DNA from 3 places in the Roseovarius indicus genome. Region 2 is predicted to be linked to each of the others. Evidence: riboswitches for the same ligand, from Rfam matches in the RefSeq annotation. Region 2 holds a riboswitch; each other region holds the start of a gene.
The links. A riboswitch is a leader RNA that binds a small molecule or an ion and turns the genes downstream of it on or off. The one in region 2 is predicted to bind cobalamin.
Positions count from the first base shown of each region.

Region 1 (3,994 bases), 2.7 Mb from region 2:
AAATAGGTCACGTCGACAAGGCCCCGCCCGCCAAGGAACTGCTGCTCAATGCCGATATCCCACCCCTCGCTCTGCTCCGGCTGAAGGTTCGGGTTGCCGGCAAAGTTGGCGAAGAAACCGAACTGCTCGATCAGCGTCGGGTTCTGCACCCCGGTGCCATAGGAGGCATGCACCCGCGTCATCTGGTTCGGCAGGGTATAGGAGGCGCCCACCGCATAGGTGGTGAAATCCTCGAACTTGTCGTTGAAATCATGCCGCACGCTGCCCTGCAGGTCGAACCCGTTGCCAAAGCTGCCCTGGTATTCGATCACCAGCGCGCTCTGCTCGCGCGTCCGCTTGATCAGCTCGCCGGGGCCAAAGAACGCCTGGTTGCCCTTGTAGGTCAGGTATTCCCATTCCGCGGCAAAGGTCAGCGTATGATCGGCCGTATCCACGCTGTCGGAATCCAGCGCCACCGTGCCCCGATAGCTCGCCTTGGCGCGAGTCGCGGTATTGTCCTGGTTGCGCAGGCCGGTGCCGCCGCGCCCCTGCTGGTCGATATTGGCGAAAGACAGGTCCACCCGGTTCTGCAGGCGGCCATCCAACATCCCAAGCTCGGCATAGACCGAGCCGAAGGTCTCCTGCATCTCGATATTCGAGGCATCGTCAACCACCAGCCCCGCCCGCGTCGGCGCGCCGAACACGAAGCCGTCCGTGTCCGACACCCGGTCGACATGGCGCAGCGACCCACCGACGGTCAGCGCGTCGCTGACGAAGAACCGCCCCGTCAGGTTGTAGGTCCGGTTCAGGTCGCCGTCATCCTCGCCCCCGGGCGTTCCGGATATGTCGAACCCGTCGGTCTCGCGCCGCGCGGCCGAAAAGCTCAGCTGCCCCCGTACCGATTGTTGGCGAACGGCGATCCGGCCTTCATAGGTGCCGTCCGAGCCCACCTCGAACCCGACCTCGCCGCTGATCCCCGGTTCCGTCGGCCGCTTGGTGGTGATCGAGATCACCCCGCCGATGGCGTTCGACCCGTACAGCGCCGATTGCGGCCCGCGGATGATCTCGATCCGTGCGATATCCGCCGTCAGCAGCCCGGCGAAATCGTATTCGCCCTGGTCCGGCGCCGCCACCTCGACCCCGTCGATCAGCACCAGCGTATGGTTGCTTTCATGCCCCCGCAGCCGCACCTGCGTGCGCCCGCCGAACCCGCCGGTGCGCGACACCGCCACGCCCGGAAGCGAGCGCAGCACATCGGCCACGTACTGCTCGCCGCTCTCCTCTATTTCTTCCTCCGTCAGCACGGTGGCGGCGCGGCCGTACTCCCGCGCCTCCACGGGGGTCAGCCCCCCGGAAATGACCAGCGTGCCGAGGTCATAGGTCTCCTCGGCCGTGGCAGGTGTGGCAAGAATGGTGGTGGCCAGCAGGCCAAGACGCGCGTGGCGTTTCATGTCGGTCCCTCCGATCGCACCGCATCGCGGCGCAAATCAACGTGTTTGGTCTCGGAGGAAAGGCCCCCGCAGACGGTGAAACGTCACCTCTACGGATAGCTCCGTTGCCCATGCGCGCCCCGCGCCCGGACAGGGTGATCACCTCGGCAGGTCTCCTGACTTGCGGGTCATCGCTTGGCCGGGTCTTCCCACCGCGCTGACGCACGGCAGTGACATGTTCCGGCTTCGCTCGCCGCCTACAGTTGCGGGGGCAGTCACGGAATTGGCGCCATATGGCGAAACCTCACCGTGTTCCCTTTTCACCGGGCGGCGCACCGCCCGGACCGAAGCAAGTTCTGCCTAGCGCGGATCGCGCGCGGTGAAAAGGCGATTTCTTAACGGTCTGACCCTAGACAACCGTTTCGCGCGCCGGCGGGCGGGCAAGCGATCAGCCCACCCGAAACCCACGCCGGGGTTCCGTCCCCGTGTTAATCAATTGTTAACCGTTGCGGGGGAACGCACGCCGTCTGGCAGCCCCGTCAGTCATCCGCCTTCGCCTACTGGATCCGGGCGCGCAGCTTGTCGGTGCAGATCTCCATTACCAGCACGATCAGGAAAATGGCCAGAATGATCATCGAGGCATTGCGATACTGAAAGAGGTCGAAAGCCACCTTCAGCTCCTGCCCGATCCCGCCCGCACCGACCAGCCCCAGCACCACCGAAGACCGCACGGCCTTCTCCAGCGCGAACAGCGACGAGTTGATCAGCGACGGCATGATGTCGGGCAAGATCGCCCCCACCAGGATCGAGCCCTTGCCCGCCCCGATCGCCGACAGCGCCTCCTGCGGTTCCTTCTCGGCGTCTTCCATGGCCTCCGCGAAGAACCGGCCGCAAAAGCCGATCGTGTCGACCACGATGGTCATGGTGCCGGCCACGGCGCCAAGCCCGATGGAGGCCACGAACAGAAGCGCCCAGACAAGGTCGGGCACCGTCCGCAGGAACGACACGAACGCCTTCACCAGGAAGCTGCCTCGCCCCAGCGGCGAAACGCCCCTCGCGCCGCACCACGCGATGGGCAGGCTCAGGACAATACCGATCGCCGCGCCCACCAGCGCGATCTGGAAGGTCTCGAGAATGCGCATCCCGATCCGGGCAAGAAAGGCGGGCTCGGTATTGGGCGGCAGCATCCGCTGCACCAGGTTGGCCATGCCCGGCACACCCTCGGCCAGTTGCTGGGGCGAGGGGGCGACCTTGCCCATCGAGGCGATGATCACCGCCCCGAGCGCCACCAGAAGCGCAAAGTTCAGGGCCGAGAACCCCTCGAAGCGGCCGGGGGGCATATGGGCGCGATCAGCCATCGAAAACATCCTGAAGATTGGCGCGGGTGACCTTTTCGGCGGGCCGGTCGAAATGCACCCGCCCGCCCTTCAGCGCGACCACCCGGTCGGCATAAGCGGTGGCATGGGCCATGTCGTGCGAGGTGTAGATCAGCGTGATCTCCTGTTCGCGGCACAGCGTCGAGAACAGCTCCATCACGTTGCGCCCCGACACCGGGTCGAGGCTGGCGGCCGGTTCGTCCGCGATCAGCAGCCGCGGCTTGCGCACCAGCGCGCGGGCCACGGCCACGCGCTGCTGTTGCCCGCCCGACAGCGTATCGGCGCGCAGCATCGCCTTGTCGGCAAGGTCCACCGCGTCGAGCGCGTCCATGGCCCGGGCCCGCCAGTCCTCCGGCGCCAGGCTGTGACAGAAGGCCCGCCAGCTGCCCGCCTCGCCAAAGAGCCCGTGAATGACGTTCGACAGCACCGACCGCCGCCGCACCAGGCAATGCTTCTGGAAGACGAACCCGGTCTGCCGCCGCATCCGAAGCCGCTGCGCGCGGCTCGCCTCCGGGCCGACGGGTTCTCCGAAACAGGAAAGTTCGCCACCGGAGATGGGATGCAGGCCGATGAGGCTTTTCAGAAGCGTCGACTTGCCGCTTCCGTTCGAGCCGATAAGCGCCACCCGCTCGCCCGCCTCGACGCGCAGGTCGACGCCGTCAAGCACCACGGCGCGGCGGGTATAGGCCTTGCACAGGCCCCGCGCCTCGATGAGCGGGGCGTCGGCTGTCCGCGCCGTGCCCCCGGCCGTCCGGGCATCTGTCAGGTGATCGAGCATGTGGCCCCTTCCGTTATGCGCGAAACCGGGGGCATCTGCGCCCCCGGCCTCATGTCATGCTGGCAGGTTCAGTTGCCGACAAAGGCGTTGGTATCGACCCCGATCGTCTTGTACATCGAGCGCACGTAGTCGTACTCGCTGTCCTCGACCTTGGTCAGAAAGAAGCCGCCCTTGTATTTCTGGTTGTCTTCCCCGGTCAGGATCGCATCCATCAGCTCCGCGCCATGATCGACAAAGGCCGCCTTGACGTCGGCGATGGTGGCATCGTCAAGATCCGACCGCGCGACGAGGATGTCATTCGGTAGGTCGCGGCCACGCGCCACCACGGTGAACGACGTGTCGGGAAACGCCTCGCGAATGCGCGACAGGTGCCCTTCGTTCATGCCAACGGCCTGAACGTCACCGCGGATAAGCGCCTCGACGGCCACGTT
Region 1 is NZ_CP031598.1:922,358-926,351, forward strand. It holds gene RIdsm_RS04385 (TonB-dependent receptor plug domain-containing protein) at 1-1,430, opposite strand, end outside; cobalamin riboswitch at 1,559-1,773, opposite strand; gene phnE (phosphonate ABC transporter, permease protein PhnE) at 1,967-2,767, opposite strand; gene RIdsm_RS04395 (phosphonate ABC transporter ATP-binding protein) at 2,760-3,563, opposite strand; gene RIdsm_RS04400 (PhnD/SsuA/transferrin family substrate-binding protein) at 3,632-3,994, opposite strand, start outside.
Region 1: another riboswitch for cobalamin. It lies ahead of RIdsm_RS04385 (TonB-dependent receptor plug domain-containing protein); the one in region 2 lies ahead of RIdsm_RS17345 (hypothetical protein).

Region 2 (3,994 bases):
GCGAATTGTCAGAGCTGGACAGGGCCGCACTGGCCGACCTCGGTATCCACCGGTCCGGCATTCGCGCTGCGGCACGAAAGGCAGTCTACGGCGAGTAAAAAGTTTCGGGTGTCCCTCTCCTCCTCCCTGGGACATTCGGAAATGGCGGCGGCATCTCTCCTCCTCCCTGATGCCGTCGCCCAAAACTTCGGACCTTTAGGTCCAAACAGCTGCGTAAGGCCCTACTCCTCCTCCCAGGGCCGAACGTAATGGAACGGCGGCGCCACTCCTCCTCCCAGGCGCCGCCGTTTTCTTTTTTGGCGCCCCCTTTACATACATCCACCTTGACGGGCCGACCTGCCGCTGCTCCCCTCTGCCAAACCGCAGCAGGAGCCGTCATGACCGCCATCCCCGAAAAAACCACCCAAGCGATTCTCGACGCCGTCGAGGCGGGCTTCGACGATCAGGTCTCGTTCCTGGCCGACCTCACCCGCATTCCCAGCCGCCGGGGCGAGGAAGCGAAGGCGCTCGACTTCATGGCCAACGCCCTCTCCACCCGCGGATGGGAGGTCGACGACTGGACCGTGCCGATGTCCGAGCTGGCCGATCAGCCGGGCTTCTGCGATGCCGCCGGCGACATCACCGAGATCCGCGCCGTCAACGGCACGCTCGAAGGCAAAGGGTCTGGCGGCAAATCCCTGATTCTACAGGGCCATCTCGACGTGGTCCCCGAAGGCCCCGAAGAGATGTGGGCCACCCCGCCCTACGACCCGGTCATAAAAGACGGCTGGATGCACGGCCGCGGCGCCGGCGACATGAAAGCCGGCGACACCGCCGCCCTCTTCGCCGTCGACGCCATCCGCCGCGCGGGCTTCGCCTCCGAGGGCCGCATCCACTACCAATCCGTCATCGAGGAAGAAAGCAGCGGCATGGGGGCGCTGGCCACCCTCGCCCGCGGCTACCGCGCCGATTGCGTCTTCATCCCCGAACCCACCGGCCACAGCCTCGTGCGCGCCCAGGTCGGCGTCGTCTGGTTCAAGCTGCAGGTGCAGGGCAAACCCGCCCACGTGGCCTATGCCGGCACCGGCGCCAACGCCATCATGGGCACGTTCGAACTGCTCACCGCGCTGGAAGCCCTCTGCGAAGAGTTCAACACCCGCGTCCCCGACAACCCCGCCTTCAAGGGCGCCGAACACCCGATCAACTTCAACGCGGGCATCATCAAGGGCGGCGACTGGGCCTCCTCCGTGCCCTCATGGTGCGAGGTCGACTGCCGCATGGGCCTCCTGCCCGGCTGGTCGGTCGAAGAGGTGAAGGCCGAGATCGCCGAAACCGTTGCGAAAGCGGCCAAGGCCCACCCCTTCCTCCGCTCGAACCCGCCCGAGATCGTCTGGAACGGCTTCCAGGCCGACGGCTTCGTCCTCGAAAACGCCGATGCCCCCGAAACCGCCCTCTCGGCGGCCCACAAATCCGTCTTCAACCAGGACGGGCCCGAAGACCGCCAGTTCACGGCGCTCACCGACACCCGGTTCTACGGCCTCTACCACGGCATCCCCAGCCTCTGTTACGGGCCCGTCGCCGAAAGCATCCACGGCTTCGACGAACGGGTCGATCTCGCCTCGGTCAAACAGGTCACCGGGGTCATCGCCCTCTTCATCGCCGAATGGTGCGGCCTGACAGAGACCTGACCCAAACTCACCCGGCGCGCACCCGCGCCGGGTTCCCCAGCACCATCGTGTCCGGCGCCACGTCCCGCGTCACCACGCTGCCGGCGCCCACAATCGCCCCGTCGCCCACCGTCACCCCGGGCAACAGAATCGCTCCGCCGGCGATCCACACCTCGCGCCCGATCGTCACCGGCCGCGCCCGTTCCAGCCCGGCCACCCGCTTGGCCCGGTCCTTGTGATGCGTCGGGCAATAAATCTGCACCCCCGGCCCCAGCATCGTATCGTCTCCGATCCGCACCTCGGCCGTGTCGAGAATCGTACAGCCGGCATTCATGTAAACCCGTGCGCCCAGGTGAATGTGCACCCCGTAGGCGCAATGAAACGGCGCCTCGATCATGCAGCCCTCGCCCATTTCGGCGAACAACCCAGCCAGCGCCGCGCCAATCGGCCCCCGCTCCACCGGCACACCGGTGTTATGCGCATGACAGGCCGCCCGCGCCGCATCCTGCAGCGCGAAAAGCTCCGGGTCATGGCACGTGTACCACTCCCCCGCCTGCATCTTCTCTTTCTCACTCGCCATGGCCCGACCCTAGCGGGCCGCTAGCCTTCAGTGAAGCGCCCGCCGACGCCCCCGGCGCAGCCCTCCGCTGACAGGCCGCGTCGCCTGCCGCAGGAACACCACGAACGCACAGGCCGCATCGCTCTCCGGCCCCTGCGCCTCGGCACTGTCCAGCGCCGCCTTCGCCTTGGCGGGCGTCACCTCGCCCTCAAGGCCAAAGGCCCATTCCAGGAACCCCATCCGCGCCACGCTGTCAGCCTCCTTGCCGGTGGCCTCGCTGCGTTCCAATCCATCCAGTATCCGCGCTGCGGTCATCTCATCTTCCTCCACCGGCCACACCCCGGGCCGAACTGGGGCGAAGGAAAGTGGAGCGATGGACGAAACCCATCCGCCCGCACCGCCCCCCGCGGCTTGACGTTGGTCCAAGGCTGGTTTCCGGGCTTGCGGGTCAGGATACGGGCACCTTCCCGGGCTTTGCGCCCAGTGGTATTTCGCCCATACCCCCCATGCTTACCGTTGCGGGGGCAGCGCCGGCCTTTCACCGGCTTCCCAATTCTCCGTTGCCCTCTGACAAGAGCACCGGCACCTCGGACGATCACTTTCGCACCTCCCGGTGACTCGCACAAGCAAAGATCACTGGCACGATCCCGCGACTGGACATTCAAGAAAACCTGACCCTTTATACCTGAAACTTCAGGGTTTCTTGAATATGGCCATCAAGATCGAAATGCTCCGCTGCTTTCAAGCCGTTGCCGACAAGGGTTCGCTCGCCGATGCCGCCGAAATCCTGAACCGCACACCCTCCGCCGTGTCCATGATGCTCCGACAGTTCGAGGATCACGTCGGCGCGCCCCTCTTCGAGACCGGCCGCAAATCCCGCCTCACCCCGCTGGGCGAGCTCATCCGCCAGGAAGCCACCCGCGAGATCACCCATTTCGAGCGCACCGTCACCGCCATCGAGGGGCTCGCCCGCGCCGAACGCGGCTTCGTCCGCATCATCGCCACGCCGTCCATCGCCCAGGTGGTCATGCCCCAGGTCCTGCGCCGTTACATCGCCGAGCACCCCGCGGTCCGCATCGACATGCGCGACGCCGATTCGTCCGCCATCGAACAGGAGATGAGCGCCGAAGGCGCCGATATCGGGCTGGCCAGCCTCGGCCCCATTCCCGGCTTCGACCGCCGGCGCATCCTCACCGACCGCTTCGGCGTGGTCTGCCGCGCCGATCATCCGCTGACATGGGGCTGGCAGACCCTCACCTGGTCAGATCTCCACGGCACCAGCTTCATCGCCAACGGCCTCTGCCGCCAGATCGACGACGACGCCTTCACCCCCCTTCTCGAATCCGCCCGCCTCAGCGTGCGCAACACCGCCTCCATCCTCAGCCTCGTGCGCGCCGGCGTCGGCATCACCGTCCTGCCGGAACTCGCTGTTCTGCCAGAGTTTTCCGACCTCACCTTTCTGCCCCTCCAAGACGTCTCCGCCCGGCGCGAGGTCTACATGTTCACCCCCGACGCGGCGCATATGCCCCCAGCCGCCCGAGACATGGCCGCCGCCATCCTCGCCACAGAATTTCAAACAAACTGAAATTACTTCAACTTTTTTGCGTTTGATCTGAAGTCGGCCCCATGCCCCAATGCCGCCGCTGACCCAGCCACACCGCCACACGCCGGAGGCCCCAATGACCCACCGCATCGATTGCCTGCAATACGCCAACTGGTCCGAGAAGATCTTCCGCCAGATGCGCGAAGGGGGCGTCGACGCCGTTCATGTCACCATCGCCTATCACGA
Region 2 is NZ_CP031598.1:3,612,628-3,616,621, forward strand. It holds gene RIdsm_RS17330 (DUF1127 domain-containing protein) at 1-98, shown strand, start outside; gene RIdsm_RS17335 (ArgE/DapE family deacylase) at 378-1,667, shown strand; gene RIdsm_RS17340 (sugar O-acetyltransferase) at 1,675-2,226, opposite strand; gene RIdsm_RS17345 (hypothetical protein) at 2,254-2,520, opposite strand; cobalamin riboswitch at 2,615-2,810, opposite strand; gene RIdsm_RS17350 (LysR family transcriptional regulator) at 2,915-3,790, shown strand; gene RIdsm_RS17355 (membrane dipeptidase) at 3,885-3,994, shown strand, end outside.

Region 3 (3,994 bases), 2.3 Mb from region 2:
TCCAGCCGGAGGGGCCGTCGGCCTCGACTTCCGGCGCGCGCAGGTCGTCGGCGAGCGCCGCGCCGAGGGCCTTTTCGTAGCCCGGCGTGACGGTCAGCGCGTCGAGGATCTGGCCGCCCTCGGCGGTGTCGCGGTCGACGAGCCGGGCGAGTGCCGAGACCTCGGCGGAGAGCGCATTGACCTCGCCCTCGGCCTCGGAGCGTTCGGCGCGGGCGTCGGCCTCGCGCGATTGCGCCTCGGCGCGGGCCTCGTCGGCCAGCGTCAGGGTTTCCTCGGCGGATTCGGCGGTCTTGACCGCCTTGGCTTCTTCCTGCTGGGCGGCGTCGTAATCGGCCTTCGCCTTGTCCAGCGCCTCGCGGGAGGTTTCGGCGGCGGTGCGGGCGCGGGCGGCTTCCGCTTCGCTTCTCTCGAGGGTTTTCCTGTAGTCCTCGACCGTCCGCTGGGCCGATTGGTGGCGGGCCGAGAGGCGGGCCACGTCTTCGGTCAGCTGGCTGAGGTCGGTTTCGCGCTCTTGCAGGATGGTGGCGGCGTCGTGCGATTCCTGTGCCGCCTCGGCCAGGTTGTCGTCGTGGCCATGCGAGGCGTCTTCGAGTTCCTGCGCCTCTTCTTCCAGGCGCGCGATGGTTTCGCCGGCGTCGCGGTTGAGGCTTTCCTCGCGCTCGATATCTCGGGCGAGCTGGGTGATGCGGGATTCCAGCGTTTCGATGCGCGCGCGGGCGTTGGCCTCCTGCTCGTCGAGCGAATCGATGGCGACCTGTACCCGCTGCATGATGGCGGCGGCGATGGCCTCTTCCTCGCGCAGGGGCGGCAGGGCGGCCTCGGCGGCGGTGCGGATGCGGTCGGCCTCGCGGGCGGCGGCCTCGGCGCGGGAGGCGTCGGAGGTGCGTTCGCGGAGCTGTTCCTCGGCCGCGGCGCGGGCCTCGTCGGCCTCTTTCCAGCGGCGGTAGAGGAGGAGGCCCTCGGCATGGCGCAGGTCTTCGCCGATCTTGCGGTAGCGGGCGGCCTGGCGGGCCTGGCGTTCGAGCTGGGCCAGCTGGGTGGCGAGCTGTTCGATGACGTCGTCGACGCGGGTGAGGTTCTGTTCGGCGCCGTTCAGCTTCAGCTCGGCCTCGTGGCGGCGCTGGTAGAGGCCGGAGATGCCGGCGGCCTCTTCGAGGATGCGGCGGCGGGCCTTGGGCTTGGCGTTGATCAACTCGGAGATCTGCCCCTGGCGCACAAGCGCCGGGGAATGGGCGCCGGTGGAAGCGTCGGCGAAGAGCATCTGCACGTCGCGGGCCCGGACATCCTTGCCGTTGACCTTGTAGGCCGAGCCCACGTCGCGGGTGATGCGGCGGATGATTTCGAGATGGTCGGTTTCGTTGAAGCCGGCGGGCGCGAGGCGGTCGGAATTGTCGATATGGATCGAGACCTCGGCGAAGTTGCGGGCCGAGCGGGAGGCGGCGCCGGCGAAGATCACGTCTTCCATGCCCGAGCCGCGCATCGAGGTGGGCCGGTTCTCGCCCATGACCCAGCGGAGGGCTTCGAGCAGGTTCGACTTGCCACAGCCGTTCGGGCCCACCACGCCGGTGAGGCCGTTCTGGATGTAGAGGTCGGTCGGGTCGACGAAGCTTTTGAAGCCCGTCAGCCTGAGTTTCGAGAACTGCACTGGTTTGCCCCTTGTGCCCGGTGACGCGCCGGTGATTCCGGTCTTGGGGACCAATGAGAGAGAGGCAAGGGCGACCTGTCAACGGGATTTGCCCCGGATATGGGCTATCAGGGCGTCTTATCCACAAGATATTGCGCGTTGCGCGGCAAAATCGGCGGGGTTCGGCCCATGGCGACGCGTGCCGCGTGATGGCGCCGCCCTGTGCCGACATGTCGCAAATTGCCTTGACGCAACGGCGGGCGAGGCTCATACCGGAGGGTGCAAGGGTCCCCATATGGGTGCAAAGCACTCGGGGATAAATCGGGAATGACGTGACGGCGGACCCAATTCGGGAGCCCATGCGTCAGCCGCCCCCGCGACTGTAAGCGGTGAGCCCCCTGCCACATGCCACCGGGCCGAACGGCCTTGGGAAGGCGGCAGGATCGGCTATGACCCGCGAGCCAGGAGACCAGCCTTTGCGTGATGCAATCCACGCCTCGGGTGAGAGGCAAGGAAGGAGAAAAGACTATGACCGCACTGGTTCAATCCGCTTCGAAATCGATCGTTCTGCCGGCCCTGACCGCCATTGTCCTGGGCTTTGGCATCGTCACGCTGGCCGGCCATGTTCAGGCCGCTGCCCTGCATGACGCCGCGCATGACGTGCGCCACGCCACCGGCTTTCCCTGCCACTGAGCCATGTTTCAGAGACTTCTGACCAGCGCGTTGTTCGCTGGATTCTGCGCGGGGCTGATCGCGGCCGCGTTGCAGTTGGCGTTCGTCCAGCCGGTGCTTCTGCATGCGGAGCTGTACGAAGGGGGTGATCTTGTCCATTTCGGCGCGGAGGCTGTCTCGGCCCATCCCGAGCTGCCGGGTTTCGACCCGGTGCGCGACGGGATGAGCGTGCTGTTCTCGGCGCTGATCTACGTGGGCTACGGGCTGATCCTCGTGGCCGCGATGGCGATGGCGGATGAGCGGGGCGTGACGATCAACGGGCGCACCGGGCTGATCTGGGGCATCGCGGGGTTCCTCGCGTTCCAGTTCGCACCGGCTTTTTCGCTGCCACCCGAGGTGCCCGGCGTGGCCGCGGCCGAGCTTGGCGCGCGGCAGGTCTGGTGGTGGGGCACGGTTGCCGCCACCGGCGCTGGCTTGGCGATGATCGGTTTCGGACGGGGGCTGCCCGCCTGGGGCGCGGCGGCGGTGCTGATCCTGGCGCCGCACGTGATCGGCGCGCCGCATCCCGCGAGTTTCGCAGGGCCGGTGCCGCCGGAGATCGCCGCGCTGTTTGCCAGCCGGGCGCTCGGGGTCGGCTTTGCCGTCTGGGCCGTGCTGGGCGGCCTTGCCGGGTATTTCTGGCAACGCGAGGCCGAGGGCGAGACCGCGACCGCGTGAAATGTTGTCCTGACCGGGCGGCCACCGCGCCGCCCGGTTGTTCCAAAGGGGATGCTGCATGCCGAAGACGTTCATTTTCCTGATCATCGGCCTGTTCTTCGGAACCGGCGCGGGGTTCCTTCTGGCCGCCTCCACCGGTGCGCAGGTCGAGGGGCACGCACATGAGGACGCGGTGCATGACCATTCGGCCCATGACCACGGTGACGGGGCCGACCCCCATGCCACGCTGACCGAGGCGGAAAGCCCGGCGCCGGCGCTGTCGATTGCCTTTCACCCGGACGGTGCCCAGAGCCGAAACCTTGAGATCATCGTCGAGAATTTCACCTTCGACCCGGAGGCGGTGAACGGCGACCATGTGCCGGGGCACGGTCACGCGCATGTCTATGTCGACGGGGTGAAGATCGCCCGCGCCTATGCGCCGTGGTTCCACCTGTCGGCGCTGCCGGTGGGGGAGCATGAGATCCGGGTGACGCTCAATGCCAACGATCACACGCAACTGGCCGTCGGAGGAGAGCCGCTCGAGGTGACCGAGACGCTGGTGATCGAGTGATGTTCTGTTTGGCCGGCGTCGGAATGGGGGCGCTGCCCCCGACGTTGAAACCCGGTCGGGTTTCAACGCCTCCCCCGGGATATTTCCGGCCAGAAGAAGCCCCGGGGGGGCGCCTTGTTTCAGGCCGGGACGCGGCCGATGAGGCAGAAGCGCAGGCGGCCGGCAGGGCGGGCGTCTTCGATCCAGCCGTCTGGGGTGTCGGCGTAGAGACCGGCGAAGGCCAGCGTGTCGGCGAGGTCGGTTTCGGGGGCGATGTCGCCGAAGAGATAGGTGGCCTTGGCCGGCGCGGTGAAGGCCATAGACAGGGGGCGAGCGCAGTTCGACAGGCAGTCATGCGTCTGCACCTCGAAATCCATTCCGCGCTCGGCCAGGGCCGCGCGCAGGGTGGCGGCAAAGCCCTTGCCGTCACTTCCCTCGCATGTTGAACAGAC
Region 3 is NZ_CP031598.1:446,859-450,852, reverse strand. It holds gene RIdsm_RS02205 (chromosome segregation SMC family protein) at 1-1,645, opposite strand, end outside; cobalamin riboswitch at 1,893-2,116, shown strand; gene RIdsm_RS02200 (CbtB domain-containing protein) at 2,153-2,317, shown strand; gene RIdsm_RS02195 (CbtA family protein) at 2,321-3,013, shown strand; gene RIdsm_RS02190 (hypothetical protein) at 3,072-3,563, shown strand; gene RIdsm_RS02185 (DUF1636 family protein) at 3,683-3,994, opposite strand, start outside.
Region 3: another riboswitch for cobalamin. It lies ahead of RIdsm_RS02200 (CbtB domain-containing protein); the one in region 2 lies ahead of RIdsm_RS17345 (hypothetical protein).